DNA from 3 places in the Viridibacillus sp. KH_047 genome. Region 1 is predicted to be linked to each of the others. Evidence: predicted binding sites of a transcription regulator. Region 1 holds the regulator's gene; each other region holds the start of a gene.

Region 1 (8,122 bases):
CCATACCGACAGCCATTGCAATACCTTGTCCTAATGGTCCAGTTGTTGCTTCGACTCCAGCTGTATGACCATATTCTGGGTGACCAGGTGTTTTTGAATCCCATTGACGGAAGTTTTTGATTTCTTCCATTGGTAAATCATATCCACCTAAGTGTAATAGGCTATACAAAAGCATCGAGCCATGACCTGCTGATAAAATAAAGCGATCGCGGTTAAACCATTTAGGGTTTGAAGGATTGTGACGAAGTTGTTTTGTCCAAAGAGTATAAGCCATTGGAGCAGCCCCCATTGGTAATCCTGGGTGACCTGAGTTAGCCTTTTCAATAGCATCAATTGACAAAGTTCGAATAGTGTTAATTGCAAGCTGATCTGCTTGTTGAGTCATTTTAATAGACATCCTTTCTTAAGCTAAATAGTGTACTAATATATTTTAGTCAAAAATCTAATATAAAACAATGTTTTCTCTATAAATATGTGTTTAATTTAACCGATTATTCTTATTTTGTTTTTGACGTAACTTCTCAGGCGTTACTTCATTTCCCTCTGGATCGAAAACACGGACATTTTCAATCGTCTCACGCATTGAAGATCGAAATGTGTCTAAGTACTCTTTACGAAGTGCTGTTTGTTCTTTTGCTTCTTCTACAGTTAAACCTTGTGACTTTGATTTTTTAGAAAGTACACTTATACGTTGTAATTTTTCTTTTGATAACATTTATTTCTCACCTTTCATACAGACCTTAATACAAAGGTATGCAAAAAAGACCGCAAGCGCAAGCTTTTAGTCTTTATTTTTCTCTTTAAATTCCATAAATCTTCGATGAATTGTCGCTTTACTTACTTGGAAGCCCAATCCTCTCAAAGTGTCTGCAATTTCTTCAAATGTCATACCCTTCTGTCTAAGTTGAATGATTTGTTCAATTGGAACATCTATGCGATCTCTACCCTCAGGATTTCCTCGATCTTTTAAATTTTTTTCTGGCCTGTATCCGTTCTGTACAGCTCGTCTCATCCCTCTACGGATTTTCGCATTATGTAATTTACGTTGATACTCTTCGACTATCGCTAGAATTTCTAGCAACATAGCGTCCATCTCATTTAGCCGGGCGTGACCTGCGTCACTTAATGTGAAAATATCTGTATTCGTTTTTTGCAGTAAATGAAGTACCGCCATTCGGCCATTGCCACGTCCTAAACGTGTCTCATCTTGAACAAATAGTGCTGGTTGTTCATATTCCTTCACACTCTCAAGTAAATCAAGTAATCCTTCCCGATCAATATCATATCCACTATGTCGATCTGTAAAGACTTGTGCAACTTCATAGCCTTTACTCGTTGCAAATTCCCTTAACTCAATCTCTTGCCTTTCAAGCGAAGTATCTTGTGTATCTTTTTCAGTACTTACACGACAATAGAGTATTGCTATTTTTTGTTTCATTTATTATCACTCGCCACTTCTACTCCTATATTTGGAACTTTAAAATTATCATGTTCCGGAACTATTAGAGTATGCCCCGCATAAATAGTATCGTCAATTAAATTATTTTCATTTTTAACCTTTGCTATCCATTCATGGTCAGCCATTTTACCTTTATATCTATCTGCAAGAGAAATTAAAGTATCTCCGTCATGAACTTTAATTTCTTTATATGATGTTTTCCCACTATTTGCAACCACTAATATTGTTGTAAATATTACGCAAAATCCAAAAAGTAATGTAATATATTGATTTTTTTTGAACCAACTCACACTTATTCTCCCCTTTTTCGAATACCCGTTCGGAATGTATGTTCTCAATATAAACCGAACATTTGTTTTTGTCAACGGCTTTTTCGAACTTATGTTTGCACTGTTTGTTCGCTAATGCTATACTATTAATAACTTTTACATAGTATGAGATAAAGAGGTGATTGGATTGAAAAAAGTATCGAAAAGACAAGAAGATATATTGTCTTTCATCAAAGAGGAAGTTCGCACTAAAGGATACCCACCTTCCGTCCGTGAAATTGGTGAAGCAGTTGGTCTTGCATCAAGTTCTACAGTCCACGGACATCTTGCTAGACTTGAGAGCAAAGGGCTGATTCGACGAGATCCAACGAAACCTCGTGCAATCGAAATTTTAGATCAACAAGATTCTACAATCGCAAAACAAGGTGTTGTACATGTACCACTAGTTGGTAAAGTTACTGCAGGCCTTCCTATTACGGCAATTGAGAATATTGAAGAATACTTCCCTATTCCAGATTCTTATGGAACAACTGAAGATCAAATTTTCATGCTTGAAATTATGGGCGAATCTATGATCGAAGCTGGTATATTAGATGGAGACTATGTAATCGTGAAACAACAAGCAACCGCAAGTAATGGTGAAATTGTTGTAGCGATGACAGAGGATAATGAAGCAACTGTAAAACGATTTTTTAAAGAGGAATCTTATTTCCGCTTACAGCCAGAAAACTCTTCAATGGAGCCAATTATCGTAGATCAAGTTTCCATTTTAGGAAAAGTAGTTGGTTTGTATCGTAACGTATTATAAGGTACAACTATATCGGATTGTAGGAATCAGTGAAATATGGATTCTTGCAATCTTTTTTTATACATAACCAAAATATATTATTCATATATTCGCACATTTTATATAACGCAGGCCACATATATCGTTATCGTGATTTATTCTCTATTTTAGTTACTTTAAGTATTATTCGGTTACACAAAAAGAGAAATCGAAAAACAAGTAAAGAAAATCAGCAAAATAACGAATCGTAAAATTGATCCACCCCCTATTATACCTCTCATAAATGCAGACTTCGTATGACAAAGAATTAATCCAACAGTTTTCGTAAATACCACTAGGATACTTCCCAAAAACAACTATTTTTTTTATTGTTGGACAAATTGCACAACCTCTTTTCATTTTAAACCATATGTTATCAATGTAAGTCATTCGAATCGGAAAGGAGGTCTTGAAAATGAGTATTAATAGAGATGGTTGTAAGTGTGATAAGTGTGATAAGCAACATCACCATGAAAAAGAAGAACATCGTTGTAATGGTTGCGCATGTGATCAATTAAGACGATTGCAAACACAGACTGAAGTTGATGTTTTCTTAAAAGGTGGTTCGGTGTTAGAAGATGTCGTTTTTATTACCTTAGATCAGAAAAATTGTTGCGCATTCTTTAATGATCCAGAAACTGAACCTGGTTCAACACTTATCGTAGACTGCCAAGAAATTCAAGCTATTCGTATTGAAGCAAATTAATAAGTAATAACGGGTCTCTTTCTTTATGGAAGAGGCCTTTCTGATCAGCAAGAGAATCATCGGAATTTATTTAAGCGTAGGCTATCAACCGTACATAGAAAGTATTTGCCATTCGTGCATGTTGTCACCTGGACAATAAAACGTATTCACCTTCCTAAATGATTCCCCATCACGCCACTCACCCCTTCCCCTGCATATTTAACCGTCCAGCAACTTTTATGGCGTAATCTGTCGCCTTATCTCTACAAAGCCCTTTGTGGCTCATGCTTGTGTTTAGGTGTGATTCAAATTGTTGTTCCAACCTATCTGTATAACCGAAACGTTTAATAGTTCCAATGGCTATTTCTATATGATTTACTGCTCTTTCAATCTCGCTCATCTTCCATTATCTCCAATCCATTTAGCCGCTGTGTCCATTCGGCTATTTTCAACGATAATTTTGCAAATTGTTCATAACTTAGCTTTCCGTTTTCATGCTTGCATTCCATACTTGTGAAATATTCGTCTTGCTGGGCGACAATAAATTCTTACTCTTCATGTGTCATACGCTACACTCCTAATAGATTGAATCGTTTAGCTAATTAATATCTATTTTCTCCAATTGACGGTTAGTAATTCCTTTTGTAGCGATAAGTATTAACACTAAGATGCCCACGTTTACTTATTTGCGTTTTCCACCATTCGTCCGCGGCCTCTTTGCAAGCCTTCACTATCACGCTCATTTCCTAATATCTCCAATGTATTTAAAATGTCCTATGGCTTAACAAGAAGTCCAAGCAGAGAGTTTTTCACTTTATGCTAGCGTGCCCACATTTCTACTTGAGCCTTTTTAGGCATCTTAGTATGTGGTTACATTATAATAGTTCAGTAAGCACTTCTGGTAGATCCGTTACAAACGGAACTTCTGGTATGCCTGCAAGCGGAAAACCATCTCGAACAGCAACTGGTTTAGGACTAACTTTTTCTTTAACGCCAAGTCCTGCATTTGCTTTTGTTAATACTAATACAACATATTATATTGGTATGAATAGTAATGTAACCCTTAAAAGAGGTACGTCTAGTTGGAAACTTCAATTAGTTAATAATATGCCTTAAGGAAGTAAGTTAATCTTAAGATCATGTAAATACAAAAGCGATTCACTCACCAACAGAGTGAATCGCTTTTTTTAGATTAAGAGTCTTTTTACAGCTCTCTTTTTGTTAAGAACTTTTTCTGCTTTGTTTTTACAACAAAAGAAAAATTTACATATTTTATTTATTAATATAGAAGAAACATTGCATGAGATCATTCGAGATATTGTTTTATGGGTAGTTATCCAACTCGAATCGTCTGACAGACTATACTTTTTCTACATATTCCTTCTTTGCTGTGATGTACAGACCACTTTTGGTTTTGCACCATTTCCTAAATCCACACTATACAATGCATACAAATCCGCAATGGAACATATAGATCATGAATTACTACCAACTCACTCTACAAGACATACTCACGCTGTTATGTTTCTTGAAGCTGGGGTATACCTATGAAAGAGGTCCAGGAAAGATTAGGTCACGGATCTATACAAATTACATCAGACATTTATTCACACGTTACAAGAAAGATGGAAAATAAATCGATTGAGAAATTCGATGAATATATGCAGAAAAAATCAGCGAAATGATACATCGTAAAAATTTCGTGGTATAAATGTGGTAACTTTTCAAATGCGTTACCACGAGATGTGAATCGTGGTAAATAAAAAAACCGTTGAAGTCTAGAGCCTCAACGGTTTTAACTATTAATACATTTTCAAGTAGTCTCGTTACTTGCCCTTACTGACTTTCAGCTTATCAGCAATCTTTTGAAAACTTTTTTCTGAACTTCATGTGCAATTTAGCAAACTCTCTCTTTATGACTCCAAGTAGCAAATATCTTAGCAAGTGTTTTTTTCTCATCTGTTGTCATATACAACTACTTAGAATCGATATCATAAAGCTCGTCCGTTATATCTGGAATCACATCGATACCCTCAAAGAACCGTCTCTGATAAATAGATCGTTTATCAGCACCTATCAATTTCAAATGTAATTTGGTTCAAACCACTACCCCCACTGTTTCGTTATATTCCTCTGTCAAACGCTCATCACAAAAGTTTTCGTAAACACCACGAGGATACTTTCCAAAAACTTCGAGCGCATCAATTATTCCTTCACGTTCGTCGTGCGTTAATTTAATATTAATCCCCCAAAGTTTTCATTGCTTAATTACTTGGTAATTACCCCAAATTGGTGACATAGGTAAACGATAATCCCTAAAACAATACCGTTTAACAATCAGCTATAGTAAAGCGAGTGAAACACTGGTATATTATAGAAATGTTATACCAATTTTATGAAGGGGTGTATTTATGAGTAAAATTTTTGACGAATTACAAAAAGAAATCATATTTGAAGCAAAAAAAGGATTCCCTATATTGCTGTCTGGCGCGATTGTCTTCTTAATTTTCACACTAATGCCCTTAGTTTTCCCAATAGAAGCTGTACGTTTAATTTGGATATTTGGCTTAGGTGCCGTTTTTCCTATTGGAATTCTTATTAGTAAAATCCTTGGTGTTAATTTACATACTACTAACAACCCTTTAGGTACTTTAGGTGGAATAGTTGCAGCTCCCCAGGCTTTTTATATACCTGTATATATAATTGTGTATATGAAAATTCCAGAATACCTTCCCTTCACAATCGGTTTACTTGCAGGATCTCATTTTCTGCCTTACATGTGGATTTATAAAAGCAAAGCTTATTTATTTGTTACTTTAGGCACCTGTCTTTCCGCTCTATTCATAGGTGGCTTCCTTGTTGATCAAGCTTTCACACTTGTACCTTTAGCAATTTCTATTGTGTATGGAATTGGTGTTCTTTTAATTCTAAGAGAACTTAAAGCAAGTTAAAAATGCGGTAACTTTTCAAATGTGTTACCACAAGAGTGTGAATCGTGGTAAATAAAAAACCCGTTGAAGCTCAGAGCCTCAACGGTTTTAACTATTAATACATTTTTAAATATTGGTCACGTTCCCATTGGTGAACTTGAGTGCGGAACATGTCAAACTCAATTTCTTTTGCTTCACGGAAGTTTTCATAAATATGAGTTCCTAGTGCTTCTTGAATTACTTTATCTTTAGCTAATGCTTGTAGTGCGTCATCAAGGTTAACTGGTAAGTTACCGATACCAGCTTCTTCACGTTCTTCAGCACTCATTACATAAATGTTACGATCAACTGCTGGTGGTGGTGTTAATTGTTGTTCTATACCGTTAAGTCCTGATTCTAGAATAACAGCCATAGCTAAGTACGGATTAGCAGCTGGGTCAACTGAGCGAACTTCAATACGAGTTGATAAGCCACGAGAAGCTGGAATACGTACTAATGGTGAGCGGTTTTGTCCTGACCAAGCAATGTAGCATGGTGCTTCGTATCCTGGTACTAAACGTTTGTAAGAATTTACAGTAGGGTTTGTAACTGCTGTAAAACCTTCAACATGTTTTAAAACGCCAGCCATAAATTGCATAGCAGTTTCAGATAATTGCATTTCAGCTTTTTCATCGAAGAACATGTTTTGTTTTCCGTTAAATAGAGAAACGTTACAGTGCATACCTGAACCACTTAAACCGAAGATTGGTTTTGGCATGAATGTCGCATGTAAGCCGTGTTTACGAGCAATTGTTTTAACAACCAATTTGAATGTTTGGATATTATCACATGCAGTAATTGCATCAGCGTATTTGAAGTCAATTTCGTGTTGACCTGGAGCAACTTCATGGTGAGAAGCTTCGATTTCAAAGCCCATTTCTTCAAGTTCTAATACAATATCTCGACGGCAATTTTCACCAAGGTCTGTTGGCGCTAAGTCGAAGTAACCACCGTGGTCATTTAATTCTAATGTAGGTTCGCCTTTTTCATCTAATTTGAATAAGAAGAATTCGGGCTCAGGTCCTAAGTTGAAGCTTGTGTAACCCATTTTTTCCATGCGGGCTAAGATACGACGTAAATTGTTACGTGGGTCTCCTGCGAATGGAGTACCATTAGAATTGTATACGTCACAGATGAAGCGACATACTGTCCCTTTACCAGTAGTCCATGGGAATACCATGAAAGTACTTAAGTCAGGATATAAGTACATATCTGATTCCTCAATACGAACGAAACCTTCAATAGAAGAACCATCGAACATCATTTTGTTATCTAATGCTTTATCTAATTGACTTACAGGAATTTCAACATTTTTAATTGTCCCTAAAATGTCAGTAAATTGTAAACGGATAAACTTTACTTCTTTTTCAGCTACTAATCTCTTAATATCTTCTTTTGTAAATTTCCCCACTCGATTCACTCTCCATGTAATAAATTTTATATTTTACTCAGTTTCTTATTGAAAGAAACGTGATAAATCCCCTTGACGGATAGATGTTTTTTGAAGACGTTGTGCTTGCTGCATCTCTTCTCTTAGAATGCGACGTAAATCTGCATCCGTAATGTCTTTTTTACCTAAATTTGCGATTGCTGGTTCATTTTTTAAAGCAAATACTTTTTTGATACCTGCCATATTAATTCCTTGTTCCAACAAGTCTTTAATTTCAAGCAATGAATCGACATCATTTAAGGAGAACATCCGACGATTGCCTTCTGTTCTTGCAGGTTCGATTAAATTATGTTCTTCATAATATCGAATCTGACGAGCCGTTAAGTCTGTCAGTTGCATGACTATACTAATTGGAAGTAATGGCATTGATCTTCGTATTTCACGACTCATATCATTCACCTTCCCCTTTACAATTCAAATAATACATCATGTCAGGTTTCCTGTCAATACCATGTTATATAACC
Region 2 (8,122 bases), 910 kb from region 1:
CGTTGAAACATCTGAAGGTGAATGGTCAGCCATTCATATTGTCCGTGGTTTTGTGGAAGGAAGCAGGTAAAGCTAAGAAAATAAGAAGCACAGAATAATGTGCTTCTTATTTTTAGTTATGCTATTTTTCAGCATTTAGGAGATACACCTTCTTCTTCGGGTGTTAAGCCAGAAGGATAGATCCAGGATCCAGTTTGTTTAATATGATTTTTAGTAATATGATATTTATAAGTTACGAAGCGCTCATTATCAAATATAACATGTAGATAAGCATCTGGTTTTATGCGGTACTCATCTGTATCCGTAATTGCCCAAGACTCTCCTGCATATTTTGCTTTTAAATATATGTTTAGATTCTCAATAGCTTGTTCTGTTTGATGTTGAACAGTAAAGGGTCGCGATACATAAAAACCAATTGTAATTATAAGAATCAAACAAGCTAAACCCCAAGTAAATCTCCTCCACCACGTAGGTAATAAAAGTGCTAACAATCCAATAACTGAAATAATTACAAAGATAAAAGTCAATTCAATAATTGTTACCGGCATCATGTGAATCCACCACCTTTAGCGACTAATACTCTATTAATAATTCAATAGATATAGCTACATTCCCTTAGTTATAATACAAAAAACCACAATTTTCTATTTATATTAGAAAATTGTGGTTTTTATTTTCATAGTAATGAATTAACAACTAATATTTTTACTTTGTTTTCTAGTCAACTTAAATAACAGTTCTTTTACTCAAAAAATGCTTCACTAAATAAATTGATTGAGGGAATGCTAACCCTAATTGCCATATACCTATTCCTTTTAATTTGTAGTCTACTACTAATTGAAGCTTTTGTGCACGAGACCTTGAATCTTCAAACCAAATAATATGTCGAATGCCTAATGCGTCCCAATATTCAAAGTGAGCCTGATGATATTGATTAGAGTATTGAATCGGTACTTGATTGGTCATTGCAGTATTCACCGCATCTCCTACAGCAATCGCACGAGCACTAATGACAGAACCATCCCCAGCCATCGTCCAATCATATCCATAATTCGGAACACCTAAAATAATTTTATTAGCATTCATATGATTTATAGCATATTGAATTGTTTGTCGTACCTCTTTTATTGGTGCCACAGGACCTGGTTCACCACCTGCATGATGAAAATCATAGGCCATCAGAAAAACGAAATCAGCGGCAGCACCAATCCCTTTATAATCATAACCTTTTGTCCAAGGGGTGGTATCATCAGTCTTTGCAGGTAATGCAACAGATGTAGTATAACCTTCTGGACTTAAACGATTTCTCACCATTCGGATAAAAGTCACATAATCTTCGGCATCATAATCCTTCAACAATTCAAAATCAATATTGACGCCCGCAAAATTATTGTTTTTTACTATGTTATAAATATTATTTAATGCTTGATCTCTTATAATCGGATTACTAATAATACTTCTTGCTATAGCGGATTTAAAACCTGTTTCCGTTAAGTTGGATATAACAGCAATTGGCGCTACTTGTTTTTGCCGACTTAATGTATTAATGCTGTGAAGATACAATGGACTCAGTGTACCGTTATTAGAAATATGATATTCAAATACACCATAATAAGAATTGCTATCTGCAAATTGATTAATCAATTCTATATCTCTTGCTAGTGTAGTTGGAGTTAAATAGCTGAAATTGGCTGCCCTATATTTCTTTCTAGGAGGCAGATATAATCGCATACCTATGGACAAATTATTTGAGTGCAAACCATTATATAGCTTTATCGTTTCAACAGGAACTAAAGCCATTTGACCAATTTTAAATAAGGAATCGCCAGGTTGAACAATATAGACATTTGTTGGAATCAGCAAATCTTGCCCAGGTACAATATTTGGTATTTTCAAACCATTTGTAATCCGTATACTATCCATATTTACTTGATACTTTGATGCCACGGAAAATAAAGAATCGCCCGCTTTCACTACATATATAAACAATGATTCACCTCTGTTTATCTGTATTTAACCCTTTATCATATGCGTTCACTTGATATTGTGATATGCCCTCAAAGGTAAATAATATTACAATATGCAGCAATGCAGTTTAACGGATGTGATTGTATTTCGGTACATTTTATAAATGAATACTTGCTAGTTTATTACTTTTAGTACTAAGTATTCGCGATATTGAAAAGAAAGCTTGTGATGTATACCTATTATTTCTATGTAGAAAAGTGGATTCAATCTTTCTAAAAGTTGCAACTTACTTACCTATTTCAGTTTAATGGAAACGAATACTAATTATCGGAATGTATATTAAAACGTTTGCGAGCTATACTATTTACGATTCACTTATAAATCCACCATGACTAGGAGGCGGAACACGATGAGTAGGCCGGAACACTTAGATCCAAAATCTCAACAAATCCACCACAACTGGGCAAGGGATAAGCGTCAAAAATCTCAAGTGAATGGACAAACGGAGGTAACTCCGCATAACAAACTCTTGAGAACTTCAGCGAAATCGCGACAGTCACAGTTATAACGATCATGAAGGTGTAAGTGCAATCAAACCCGGAATTTAATTTCCGGGTTTTTTGCGTTTTACGATGAATTAGTTATTCTTTTTCAGCAGTTTCATTAATGTTCTAACAACTAGGCAACATTCCTTTTCTAATAGGCGAGTGACACACTTTGAGGGCAAAGTACATATCATTTGTATGAAGAGGTGGTGAAGAATGAGAGACGATAAAATGACTAATAACCACAATCCTGTCGAAGTTGAACAACAGGAATGGAAGAAAAGACAATTGAAAGAACGTATGAAGCAGATGCTTACAATCGCTTCACCTATTTTTCTCTTGCTGTTATGGGAGTTCCTATCCCAAACTAATTTACTTGATGCACGTTTTTTCCCACCGCCATCTGAAATTGTAAGTACGTTCTATTCAATGGCAATGAGTGGTGAGCTATTTCACCATATTGGTATTTCTCTTTACCGAATTATTGCGGGTTTCTTACTTGGGGTTATTCCAGGCGTTGTCATCGGATTATTGATGGGGCTGTATTCACCAATTAGGCACTTCATCTCACCTATTGTAATGGCGCTTATGCCAATTCCTACTCTTGCCTTGTTACCCATTATCATTATTCTATTTGGAATCGGTGATTTCTCTAAAGTTGTAACGATTGCTGGTAGCGTCTTTTTCCCAGTCGTCATCAATACAACTGCAGGGGTCATTAATATCGACTCCATCTATTTAGATGTCGCCAAAAATTATGGGGCTAGCTCTAAGGACTTTTTCTTGAAAATTGCATTCCCTGGGGCATTGCCGGTCATGATGGAAGGTATTCAAATGGGGCAGGCAATTGCGCTCTTAACGATCGTGGCAGCTGAAATGATGGGCGCTACATCAGGTATAGGCTATTTAATTTGGACCTCTTATAAAGCCTTTATGTTAAAAGAGATGTTCGTCGGGCTTATACTCATTTCATTTTTCGGCTACTTATTTTCACTTTTGCTAAGGGCACTACAGAATAAGATTTTATCTTGGAGGTGAAGCAGTGGAAAACAACACTAAAATTTCAATTCAAGATATGACGAAAGTATTTTACAAGAAAAATAGTAATGTCACTGCTTTGGATCATATCTCTCTTAATATTTCAGAGGGTGAATTTGTTTGTCTGGTTGGTCCGAGTGGTTGCGGGAAAACAACGTTGCTACGTATTTTAGCTGGACTTGAAACAACGAGTGTAGGTGAATATAAGATTGCTGAGGGGAAAGAGAACAGACCTCTTCAATCAATGGTTTTTCAAGAGAGAGGTGTCATTCCTTGGTTAACCGTAGAAGAGAACGTTGCATTCGGTCTGAAAATGCGACATCTGCCAGCTGAATTGATCAAAAAGCGTACTTCTTACTATTTAGAAAAAGTTGGCCTAGAAAAGTTTTCAACTCTCTATCCAAAAGAACTTTCTGGAGGTATGAAGCAACGTGTAAGCATTGCACGTGCATTTGCCAATGACCCGGAAATCTTACTGATGGATGAACCATTTGCTGCACTTGATGAGCAGAACAAATTCATTTTACAAGAAGAGCTACTGTCTATTTGGGAGGAAACGAAGAAAACGGTGCTTTTTATAACGCATAGTATTGATGAAGCATTGCTATTAAGCGATCGAATTCTATTGATGAGCTCACAACCTGGTAGAATCATAAAAGAGATTAAAAATGATTTGCCAAGGCCAAGAAATATAGAGCAAATTAGAGCGGACCATCGTACAGCAGGACATTTTTTAGACATTTGGAAGCATCTGCAAGAAGAAGTGCAAAAATCTAGAAAGTAATTAGTAAAAGGGGGCATGACATGCGGAAATGGTTTAAGTTAGGTTTATTTATACCATTCCTTATCCTTGCGATGTTCGTTGCAGGGTGTTCGGATAAAGAAACAGGAAATAAGGGAACTACAGGAACGAAAGACAATAATGAAGTAAGTAAAGATAATCCGTCTGGCGATTTGGCTGCTTTAAGTAAAAAAACGAAAGTTGTTATTGCCGAGGACGGAGCGGCATCAGGAGCAGGTTTTTATATCGCTAAAGAGAAAGGTTACTTCAAGGATTATAATATTGAGGTAGAATTTGCTCAATTTGCGAATAGTGATGACATGTTACCTGCACTTGCAGCGGGTGAAGTAGATATTGCAGGAGGAATATCAACAGCCTCTTTCTTTAATGCAATTGCACAGGGAATTGACGTTAAAATTATTGCAGATAAAGGGCATAACGTACCAGGGAAATCCTATTTCTCATTTGTTATTGGTAACCATATGAAAGATAAGATTAATGATTACTCCGATTTTAAAGGTAAAAAGATTGCAGTCTCTGCAAAAAATGCGATTGATGGCTACATCTATCAAAGAATGCTTGAACATGCAGGATTAACGGATAAGGATGTTAAATTAACACTAATGAATGACTTCGGTAGCATGCTTGGAGCCCTCCAAAACGGCTCGATTGATGCTGCGCTTAGTATTGAGCCATTAATTGCTCAAGGTATCGATAAAGGCATTCTAACACGATTTGGAGATACAACGGATTATGCGCCTGATTCACAAATTGCATTAGTATTAGCATCTCCTAAATTTATGACTGAAGAACAAGACGTATCACTTCGCTTTATGTTGGCTTATTTAAAAGGGGTACGTGACTATAATGATGCGTTCATTAAAGGAGAAGGCAAAGATCAAATCATAGACATCATGACAAAACATACAGCTTTAAAAGATCCGAAGCTATGGGAAAAAGTATTCGTAACTGGTCTTGATCCAGATGGCAAAATGCGTATTGATGACATTCATGCACAATACGATATGTACAAAGCAAATGGTGCTACACAAGGGGAATTCGACTTCGATAAAGCAATTGACACTTCACTCACAGAAAAAGCCGTCAAAATCCTTGGCGAATATTGAGTTATTCGTGTTTGATTTGTTTTAATTGAACGATTCCCGCCTATAACATGAATTTAATGTGTTATGGGCGTCTATATAAATCAAAGCGGCCTTCATCGCAACAAGATGAAGGCCGCTTTTTTATCTTTTGGAGTTCTAAATTGATAAAAGCATTTATAAGGAAATTGGTTGTGGTACACAAGGTAAGCGTGATCATCCTGTAATCTAATTCTAAAACGATATAAGTGCAAGTTCCTTATAACGGGCTATTATAGCGGTTTTCTATATACTTTTTACTGATCCGATACAGTTGCTACAACAGTTACTAAATTTTTAGCTAACTTTATGTTTTCTTTAACATAAGGTGGTATTTCTGAGTTATTTAGAATCTCTTCTGTCGACATCCAAAAAACATCGTCTACCTCATCTAAACACTTAGCATATGCTTCTCCAGACTCGTAATCATATTGAAAAACAATATCTATTACGTTTAATCCTGAATCTGTAACAAAAAAAGAACTATTTACATATCTAAGATTTGAAACCTCAATACCAACTTCTTCAAATATTTCTCTTTTTAGTGTTTCCTCTAATATATCAGATGACGTTTCATCTAATTCGACCTTACCACCTACAAGAGATAGTAAACCCCCAGCATGTTCTTCCTTTTTGCTGCGTCTTATTAAAAGCCATTTTTCATTTTTGTAAATTGCACCCTCAACATTTACGATAAACATAAACTTCCCTCCAAATTAAGCGTTAGAGTAATATTCTTTATCATTCTGTTATTATCCTTTAAGAGTGTACTCAGCTAATTAGAAAACATGTTTCGACTGCTAAATGAAGGGGAAAATCAACAATGGAAAGATTCAATAGAATACAATGATCTAAAAAATGCCCATTTATAGGGGACGGAACAAATGTTCCACTTGTGTAAAAAGGGCATTTTCCGCATTAAAACAATGTAATTTAACCCTATATAGTGTAAAAATACATTATATAGATAATGGTTTATCCATTTTTTTGAATAAAACCCCGTATAGTACTAAGAACATGTATATTGCACATAAGAACATTCGTTTGTATACTAGGGGAAAGGGCACTTTTTATTAAGAATAAGCTAGGAGTTGGTGTTTTTTATGTGGAAATTATCAAATGGGAAATTGATTCAAGCAACAGATATAGCTCGAGTTAAATTTCGCACGAATATAAGTGCTGCGGTTTTGGAAAAACTAAAAGTAATGGCTGATGATTATGATACCCATGTCAATTACTTGTTGGAATCAGGTGTACAAGCAGTATTAAATCAAAATACAATCGTCTATGATAAAACAACTCGTCCAACTGATCGAGTACAGTATAAGACAACATATGATGCAGATCTTTTAGAAGCTTTGAAGGCTTTTGCGAAACAACAGCAAGTATATATAAACGATGTCATTGAATATAGCGTACAATACATAGATCTAAACGATGTAAAAAATGCGAGTTACAAACATAGAGTAGAGTGATGGAAATTCACTTTTACTCTATATCACAGAACGCCCCGAACATAATATACATTATAGGAAGTTACGTTTCATTTCATAAGTATACTTGAAACAGTGAGATATTTTTGAAATTTAAGGTGAAATGGTGTTTTGTTGATGTTCATTAAATTCATACATAGATCCATTTAAACTATCCAGTTATACATTTGACGCATTCGTTTGATTAAGTAACTCATTCACAAGCATTTAACATACTGAGGCATTCTGGATCACTTTAGTTCTATCAGCAAGAATATCCAGGACATTAGATTTCCTATATGCTCCTTTCTAATCTACTTAAGATTTTTCAGAAAGTTTTATCCAACTAATACTTTTAAAATATTCTACAAGTACACCACAAGGTAAAGTTATTTCTAATAAAGATTAGCAACACCTAAACAATAATATTATTTATTTAAAATAGGATAAAACATCTCATTATCTATATCTCTGTACTTTTAAGGCCCGCTAGGACATTCAGAACCATGTTAAATATAAAAACACGGCACTTCCCTACCCTTTTAATTAAATCCCTTTAAAAACGCTCATAAAGTCTTTTTTGGCATTTGATAAATTAATCTGGTCTTTTTGCGAATCAATGGATAGTAAAGTCACTATCCTTTCTCGATTACAATTTTTTTTGTTATTGATGTGGTGTTTCTAAAAAGGCTGTGAATCAGAGCCTTTTGAAAATATATGGCGTTGGATAATTAACCTTTTTGGACCTTCAAATGCAAAGTGTTAGTACTAATATAAACTCAAACACAAATAACCCCCGTCCTAATAAAAATACGGGGGTTATTTTAAACTATTTAATTTTTGAGGTAATTACTTCGCTGCACTTAAATATAATAATAAATTCGTTAAAATTTCATGTCCGTTTGTTTAAAAAAAGAGTCAGGGGTAACAGTGAGAGCAATCAGAAAATCATGCATTAAGAAAAGTTTTTACCTTAGCTAAGTAGACTGGTAAATTATCATCATGGACAAAGTGTCCGGCATCTTCTATCGTCACCAATTCGCAATTCGGGATTAATTTAGAAACTTCGTGCAATTTGTTTTGAGGAATATGGCTGGATCCACCACCTATTATAAGTGTAGGTTGGTTAATATCAGCAAGGCGCGCCCACCATTCGGGGTTTGGTTCATTAAGTTG
Region 3 (8,122 bases), 690 kb from region 1:
CTCTTCAAAAAAATTTCTATACTATTTTATTTGGAGTTCTTGGAAAACAAGAAAATCATACTAATAGTTATTAATGTGAAAGCGATTAGTGCTAAAAAAGGAATTGTAATAAAACCTAACCAATTAATATATTCAGAGCTACAGGGAACACCGCTCACACAAGGTTTGATTCCACCGAAGCCCGGAACTTTTTGCTCGAGGTAATGAAAAAACGAAATGAAACCACCAAGAATAGAAAGAGGTAATACAAACTTTTTCACAGAAATATCGCTTTGAAAAGTTCCGATTCCTAATATCACCACTAATGGATACATGAAAATGCGTTGGAACCAACAAAGATCACAAGGTATGAACCCTCTAATTTCACTAAAATAAAGGCTTCCTAATGTAGCAACAACGGATACAACCCAAGCAAAGTATAATACCCATACCTTCTTTTCACTTTTACTTTGAACTTTATTCATTTTTATCATCCTTAAGTTCACGATCAATTGCTTCTTTTATTGCCTCATAATCAAATGGGTCCTCCATTGCGACTCCATTGATGTTAACGGTAGGTGTTTGAGATACATGATGTTTTGTATACAAATCCTTATCTATATTTACTTGTTTCATTGTTATTTCTTGTTCAACATCTTGTTTTAGTTGTTCTAGGTTAATTGAAGGCATCTTATCTGCAAGTTCAAGTATTTTATCCGTAGTGATCCATAATCCATCATGGTTAGCTGCTGGTTGAGCATCAAACAAGGCTTTATGAAAATCCCAATAAACCTCGGGATCCTGTTTATAGACAGATTCTGCAGCCATCGCCCCTAAGATAGATTCGTTACCATGAAATAAGACATTCACATAAGAGAATTTAACATCTCCTGATAAGATATAATCTTCTACAAGTTTAGGATAAACAGTTTCTCCCCATGCTTTACATGAAGGGCATTTATAATCTCCGAATTCGACAACAGTTACAGGGGCACTTTCTTGACCTAATAAGGGTTGTCCTGTTAAATCAACTTCCTCCCTTTCTATCGTTATCTCTTCAGGTGTTTGCTTGTTACTTATAATCACTATAATAGCGAGTAGTGAAACTACAACTACCGTACCGATTACTGCTAATTTAAATTTACTCAAAATAAACACTCCTTTTTTTAACTACTTTTTAAAAACTAACACTATTCATGAGCCCCAAATAAAAAGACACTATACATAGGATGCTCATTATAAAAGCCATTACAGAGGTGACTTTCTTTACAAAGACCAAAACTGTAAGGAGTAAAAAGCAAATGGATAATATAATAAACAATAACCCCATTAAGTTAATATCAATGCTAGCATTGATTGGATTAGTAATACCCCCGGTATACAATGCCCTAAAAAGGCTAGATAAACCATCACCCGACACGATAGAATTTATGCTATGTGGTGGTTCTTGCTGCCCTAGAACGGCAGTTGCAGCGAATATTAATATAAGTAGGCCACTTTCAGCTTTAACCCATGGAAGTGGATTAATTTGTGTATCCAATTTTATTTTCCTTCTCATCCAAATACCATTAATAAACGCGAAAAGTACGATAGGGAAAATTATAATGTGTTTAACAAGTAAAGCCTGTCCATAAGGTACCAACCAAGCATTTGCATAGTCATTAAAATCAAGAACCAGTGTCATCAAAAATAATCCCGTACCAATTACAATAGAGAAGCAAATGATAGCAACTGGTGTAAACCATTGTAAAAATGCAGACCAATTTTGGTGATTTACAGAGTACCAGCTCACCACAATTAATAGTCCTACCCAAATAGTTACTGCTAAGAAGTGAAATGTATGTGCGAAAAACCCACTCCATGCAGTTAAGGTTGCAGAATGACTTGCCCAACCGAGCGACAACACAAGTGTAAGCGTAAATAAAATGGATATAAAAATATGTAATTTTTTTTCGAAGACAGGAAATAGAGAAACATATAGATAAAATAGAATGGATAGAAGAAGAGTAAATGTCCAAGCTTGCCCTACTGCAAATCCACCAATAACATTTTGTACAGTTAATTCCAAACCAATATCCTCATATAAGAAAATGATTATCCTAATAAGGGGGGCAATGGACAGGAGCACAATCCCTAAGATTGATAACTGAAGCCACCTTTTTTTCACTTTGATTGTTGGTTTTTTATTAGATGGTATTAATGCCATAATGAGCAAACCCATTAATAGAGAAAAACAAAAGTATAATAATATTTCCGATAGATAAATCAGAATCATTTACTTTTCCCTCTCTTTAATAACCATAAAGTCGAGATTACCGCAATTATTATTAAAACAATTACTGAAATGATCAATATATTATTCGAATTGGATGGTTCTTTCTCAATGATTTCACTAATATCTGGGCTGGTTTTGTTATTTTTTCCTTCAACAATTGTTTTTGATGAATCATCGCTATTGTTGTCACTTAAAGTATCTACAGCAAATGAATACGAATTTTCAATCGGATGGCCATCTCCTCCTATTATTTTCCATTCAACTATGTATTCTCCATCACCTAATGGTGATTTTAAATTTCCTATTAAATCTTTTCCTTGTACCTGAAGTTTGTCCAAAGATATTTCCTTGCCATTTTCTCCAATTAATTTGAAGGTACTAGTATTTTCAATCTTTGTATTAAAAGTTAGTAGTAAGGAGGACAATTCATTATTAACGACTTCCCCACTTTTAGGGGTAGAGTTTTCCAGGTCTGAATGAGCTAAAACAGCTGGAGCAAAAGCGAACGTAATAAATAGTAAGAATATATATTTAGATATTTTCATCAATTTTATCTCCTCCTTTTATAGATTTACCATGATTGTAACAGTTAAAAGATAATATTCAAACATTCGTACGAATATAATAATGACGTTTTTTTGACTGTTATTACACTTCTTATTACAATCAAGTATATGAATGAGGTGAATAGAGTGACTGAAGATGTTAAAAATGAACCAAAGGATATGTGTGAAACAAGTTGTTTTGATGATGAAGTTGTTAACCGCGTTCAACCCAAATTAGAAGAGCTGAATAATGTAGAGCTTGTTTTCAAAGCTTTATCTGATGCAACACGTTTAAAAATTACTTATGCTCTAACTCTTGAAGAAGAGCTATGTGTTTGCGATGTTGCAAACATTTTGGGAACGACGACAGCTACAGCCTCACATCATTTACGTTACTTACGTAATATGGGGTTAGCTAAATATCGAAAAGAAGGAAAATTGGTGTTTTACTCCATTATAGATGAGCACTTACAACAGTTAGTGAAAATAGCGATTAATCACTCTAAAAAAGACTAAGAATATCATAGTTATACGGGTAACTTGTTGATTAAAGAAAACCTGTCATTGTTGCAAATTACATTAATATATGGATTTATCAGTAGATGAACAACATTTCTTTAATTTGATTGGAACATAAAAAACCACCAATTAATTTGGTGGTTTTCGAAATAAAGAACAGATTAAAGCAATCGATTTTCATCTCCCTTAGTTATGACTTCATATACTTTAATCACTTAATCCCCCCATCCCTCATTTAACTTAAAATACTATAAATACTTTAAAATTTTACTATTGTTTAAAATAATTTAATGATACAAAAAAAGGAAGGTTATATCATTAAATACTTTATATCCTCCCTAAAATTATACTATTGTTTAAATACTGCCTCTGTCACGAATCACCTTAAAACACCTGCTTTTCCATTATATTTTGTATGACATGATATAAAAGAACTCACTAAAACATACTTTTAATTAATTTCTTCACATTCAATATTACGACAGCTTTTTATGCGAACTGCTCCAACCTGTGAATTTAGTGCATAAGTTGTGCATAACTAGACCTATCTGTAGATAACACTTAGTTATCCACATGTTAACAAGATATTACGACGCCACCACGTTATACAGCTATTATGCAAATAGTGTATAGCAATAAAATGGATATTGAATAAATATACATCCCCATTATTTTTTGTGGCCGCCTAGTAATTTTGAGCGTGCAACAGCAGTGCCTGCTTCTGTATAAGAGACTGCACGTAAAAGAGCAGTTGGGCCATAGCGAGAGCGTAGTTGATCCATTGTAGCTCCGAGCTTCCGGCGACGAAAGCGGTCAGTGTCAAACAAACTAAGCTGCATTGAGCGTTCAGATTCAAGCTTTGTAATACTAATGGTAAGCTGGCGTACGGGTCTTTCTTCTATATAGTGTTCATCGAGCAACTGCTGGCAGACCTGATAAATTTTCATCGTTTCATTTGTTGGCTCATCAATTGTGCGTGAACGATGAAAACCTCCACCAAATGCGTTTTTGCTGTAGGAGAGCCCAAGTAAAATGGTACGGCCTATTTTAAATGCTTCACGCGCACGCCTTGCGATGTCTTCACACATCTCCAAAATAACTGCAAGCACTTCTTCCTTTTTGTTATAATCGCGCATTAAAATTTGTCCTTTTCCATAACTGATTTGCCCTTCAATTATTGGTTCACCGAGTTCAGAAAGATCAATTCCCCACGCATGATGATAAAGTTGATTACCCATAATACCAAAACGAGCCTCTAGTGTTTTTAAATCTGCTTTAGCTAAATCTCCTACTGAAAAAATCCCCATATGATTAAGTGAGCGTTCTGTCTGACGCCCAATACCCCACATCTTAGAGAGTGGTGATGTAGGCCATAACTTCTCTTCCACATCCTCATATACCCATTTAGCAAAGCCTGTTTTTTTCGCTTCTAAATCAAGCGCTAGCTTTGATAGCAACATATTAGGCCCCATGCCGACGGCACTTGGAATTCCAAACTGGTTATAAATATCTCGCTGTATCTTCTGCGCGGTTTGTTCAACTGGTCCCCATAATTTTTCTGTTCCTGTTAAATCAACGAAGCTTTCATCAACACTATAAATATGGATAGCTTCCTTTGGGACATAGCTATTGAGTAGGCGTGTAATTTCCATTGAAACGCGGATGAAAAAGTCCATTTTAGGTTCAAATAGGCGAATATCCGGATGCTTCGGAATTTCATAGAGGCGTGTGCCAGTTTTTACTTGGAAACGTTTTTTCATCATCGGCGATGCCGCTAGCACGATACTTCCCTTTTGATTGAAGTTACCAACTACCGCAATTGGCGTCTTCATCACATCTAAATGCTCCAACGTTGCAATACAACTCGCATAGAAACACCGCATATCGATACACATAATTGATCGCCTTGGCATGTTTTCGTACATACACCTATCCTCCAATAGAGAACGTTTGTTCTTATTTTAAATTGAGATAAGTGAGATGGCAAGTGGGAATATCCGGTATTGTGGATGAGTAGTGGATTTAAGTTTTATTAGGAGGACTTCATAATAAAAAAAGACTACTGCACACTTTTAAGTGTGCAGTAGTCCCTGTAGATAAATGCTCGAAACATTGAGGTTCCAGCGCTTGTCGAGTCTAAACGGACCACTTCAGCATTTACTTCAGATATCCAGCTTCAGTGGCCAGACTCTCGAGGTCACTTCCACCTTCTCCGTTGAAAACTGAAAGTACGTTTTCAATTCGAAGGTTCCAGCGCTTGTCGAGTCTAAACGGACCACTTCAGCATTTACTTCATCCAGTCAGGTTTGCCGAAGCCTTTGAATTCTTCATCAATGATTTTTTCGAATCCTTCTGATTTAACGATTTCTAAGATGTCTTTTGCTAGTTGTGAATCTTTGTTTTCTTCCTTAACCGCAATAACATTACGGAATTTATCAGGCATGTTTTCTAAGAATAGTGCATCTTGTAGTTTCAGTCCTGCTGCAAGCGCGAAGTTTCCTGGGACACCAACAAGGTCAGCACTTTCGATTGCACGAGGCAGACCCGCCGCTTCGATTGGTTGGAACACTAAGTTTTTAGGATTTTCAACAACGTCTTTTTCAGATGCTTTTAGTTCTTCGATGTTAGGGTCAATTTTGATAAGACCTTGTTCTTGTAACGTTAATAATGTACGTGCTGCATTTGATGGATCGTTAGCAATTGCTACTTTTGCGCCGTCTTTAATGTCATCAATTGATTTAAAATCTTTTGCAAAGAAGCCCATTGGTGCAGTTGGTACGATAATTAGACCAGTTAACTTCATTTTGTTTTGTTCATTAAAGTTTTCAAGATAAATTGAGTGTTGGAAAAGGTTTGCATCAATATCTCCAGAATCTAATGCTTTGTTTGGTTGTACGTAATCACTGAATTCAACCGTTTTTACTTTATAGCCTTTTTTCTCTAATTGTGGGATGATCGCTTTATTTAACATGTCACTATATGGTCCTGCAGTTGCGCCAATTTTAATGTCTTTCGAATCTTTTGGTTTGCTTTCATCTTTGTTACCACATGCAACTAAAGCTGTTGCTAATACGAATAATAACGCTGCTAGTAAAAACTTTTTCATTTTCAATTCTCCCCTTTATCGTTTATCAATTGCTTTTGAAATGGCATCGCCTGAAAGTTGAATAATTTGGACGATAACAATCAAAATGACAACTGTCGCAATCATAATTGTGTTGTCATAGCGGTAATAACCAAAACGAATAGCTAAGTCACCAATTCCGCCACCACCGACAATACCAGCCATTGCGGAATATGCTACTAAACTAATAATCGTCATTGTCACCCCTTGGATAATACCCGATTTCGCTTCAGGTAATAGTACATCTCGTATGATCATCCACGGTGTTGCTCCGACAGCTATTGATGCTTCGATGACGCCTTTATCAACTTCACGCATAGACGTTTCTACAAGTCTCGCAAAGAATGGAATGGCTGCTACAGATAATGAAACACTCGCCGCTATCGGACCAATTGTATCTCCAACTAGTATTTTTGTTAGTGGGAACAACGCTACTAATAGAATGATATACGGAACAGAACGAACTAGATTGACGATAAATCCTAGAATCCCATTAAAAAAACGGTTACGTAAAAATAAACCTTTGCTTGTAACAAATAGAATAATACCGAGTGGTAAACCGATAATTAGTGAAATACTAAGTGAAATACCAATCATCAGTAACGTTTCACCAAATGCTTTCCAAATGTCTGGAAGCATACTAATAAAGTGCTCGAAATCAAATAGCATCGTTAATCACCTCCACAAACGCACCGCGCCCTTCCATATAGGAAATAGCTCTCCCTACATTATCCGGTTGACCTTGTAGCTCCATTAGGAAAATGCCAAGCGGTTTTTCTTGAATATATTCAATTGTGCCATGCAAGAAATTACCACGTACCTCAAAGCTTTGAATCATATCTGAAATGACGCCGTCACCAGCTACATCTCCTTTGAATAGCACTTTCACAATTTCCCCTGTCACACCTTTAAGAATCGTTGGCGGTAATTCAAATGATACAACGCTGCTAATAAATTCTTGTGTTAATGGCTCAACCGGATTTGCAAAAACATCGTAAACTTCTCCTTCTTCAATGACTCTTCCATCTTGCATAATAACCATACGATCACAAATTTCTTTTACAACATCCATTTCATGTGTGATAAGGATAATTGTAATATTCAGCTCACGATTGATTTTTTTTAGTAAGCGTAAAATGGAAACTGTTGTTTTTGGGTCAAGTGCTGATGTTGCTTCATCACAAAGTAGTACGGATGGATTGTTTGCAAGTGCACGAGCAATACCGACACGTTGCTTTTGACCACCACTTAACTGTGCTGGGTAGACGTCGATTTTCTCAGATAAACCGACCATTTCAAGCAATTCTTTTACACGGGCTTTAATCTGCTTCGGTGGTGTAGCCGCTGCTTTTAAAGCAAATTCGATATTTTCGCCAACCGTTTTTTGACTGATTAAGTAAAAGTGCTGGAAGATCATACCGATTTTCAAACGCGCTTTACGAAGTTGTTCGCCTTTTAATTTTGTTAAATCTTGACCATTTACGATGATACTACCACTTGTTGGTCGCTCCAATAAATTGATACAACGTAGCAGCGAGCTTTTTCCTGCACCAGAATAGCCAACAATACCGAAGACTTCACCTTTATCAATTGTCAACGATACGTTGTCTACGCCCGTTACCGTACCCTTTTTGGTTTTATATACTTTTGTAAGATTCTGAATCTCGAGCATATTGTATC

The links. Region 1 encodes LexA, which represses DNA repair genes until DNA is damaged. Its sites were predicted from a motif close to CGAACATATGTTCG; they were not measured.
Region 2: the regulator LexA is predicted to act here: its motif matches at 6,508-6,521, upstream of AC3IS5_RS10930 (rRNA methyltransferase).
Region 3: the regulator LexA is predicted to act here: its motif matches at 5,262-5,275, upstream of AC3IS5_RS18555 (Y-family DNA polymerase).

What each region holds. Positions count from the first base shown of each region.
Region 1 covers NZ_CM174479.1:3,094,642-3,102,763, forward strand. Annotated here, with positions in the region: gene tkt (transketolase) at 1-385, opposite strand, end outside; gene AC3IS5_RS15280 (DUF896 domain-containing protein) at 479-715, opposite strand; gene AC3IS5_RS15285 (YneB family resolvase-like protein) at 782-1,438, opposite strand; gene yneA (cell division suppressor protein YneA) at 1,435-1,749, opposite strand; gene lexA (transcriptional repressor LexA) at 1,916-2,536, shown strand; gene AC3IS5_RS15300 (hydrolase) at 2,970-3,260, shown strand; gene AC3IS5_RS15305 (hypothetical protein) at 3,439-3,639, opposite strand; gene AC3IS5_RS15310 (hypothetical protein) at 4,104-4,355, shown strand; gene AC3IS5_RS15315 (hypothetical protein) at 4,787-4,924, shown strand; gene AC3IS5_RS15320 (DUF7010 family protein) at 5,651-6,190, shown strand; gene glnA (type I glutamate--ammonia ligase) at 6,285-7,619, opposite strand; gene AC3IS5_RS15330 (MerR family transcriptional regulator) at 7,665-8,048, opposite strand.
Region 2 covers NZ_CM174479.1:2,184,635-2,192,756, reverse strand. Annotated here, with positions in the region: gene AC3IS5_RS10970 (MBL fold metallo-hydrolase) at 1-70, shown strand, start outside; gene AC3IS5_RS10965 (hypothetical protein) at 129-551, opposite strand; gene AC3IS5_RS10960 (glycosyl hydrolase family 18 protein) at 727-1,989, opposite strand; gene AC3IS5_RS10955 (YpzG family protein) at 2,378-2,536, shown strand; gene AC3IS5_RS10950 (ABC transporter permease) at 2,730-3,551, shown strand; gene AC3IS5_RS10945 (ABC transporter ATP-binding protein) at 3,589-4,335, shown strand; gene AC3IS5_RS10940 (ABC transporter substrate-binding protein) at 4,356-5,459, shown strand; gene AC3IS5_RS10935 (NUDIX hydrolase) at 5,732-6,175, opposite strand; gene AC3IS5_RS10930 (rRNA methyltransferase) at 6,578-6,949, shown strand; gene AC3IS5_RS10925 (alpha/beta fold hydrolase) at 7,895-8,122, opposite strand, start outside.
Region 3 covers NZ_CM174479.1:3,783,413-3,791,534, forward strand. Annotated here, with positions in the region: gene AC3IS5_RS18530 (disulfide oxidoreductase) at 27-464, opposite strand; gene AC3IS5_RS18535 (DsbA family protein) at 457-1,137, opposite strand; gene AC3IS5_RS18540 (copper resistance D family protein) at 1,157-2,185, opposite strand; gene AC3IS5_RS18545 (copper resistance CopC family protein) at 2,251-2,799, opposite strand; gene AC3IS5_RS18550 (ArsR/SmtB family transcription factor) at 2,980-3,315, shown strand; gene AC3IS5_RS18555 (Y-family DNA polymerase) at 3,987-5,243, opposite strand; gene AC3IS5_RS18560 (MetQ/NlpA family ABC transporter substrate-binding protein) at 5,606-6,424, opposite strand; gene AC3IS5_RS18565 (methionine ABC transporter permease) at 6,440-7,111, opposite strand; gene AC3IS5_RS18570 (methionine ABC transporter ATP-binding protein) at 7,101-8,114, opposite strand.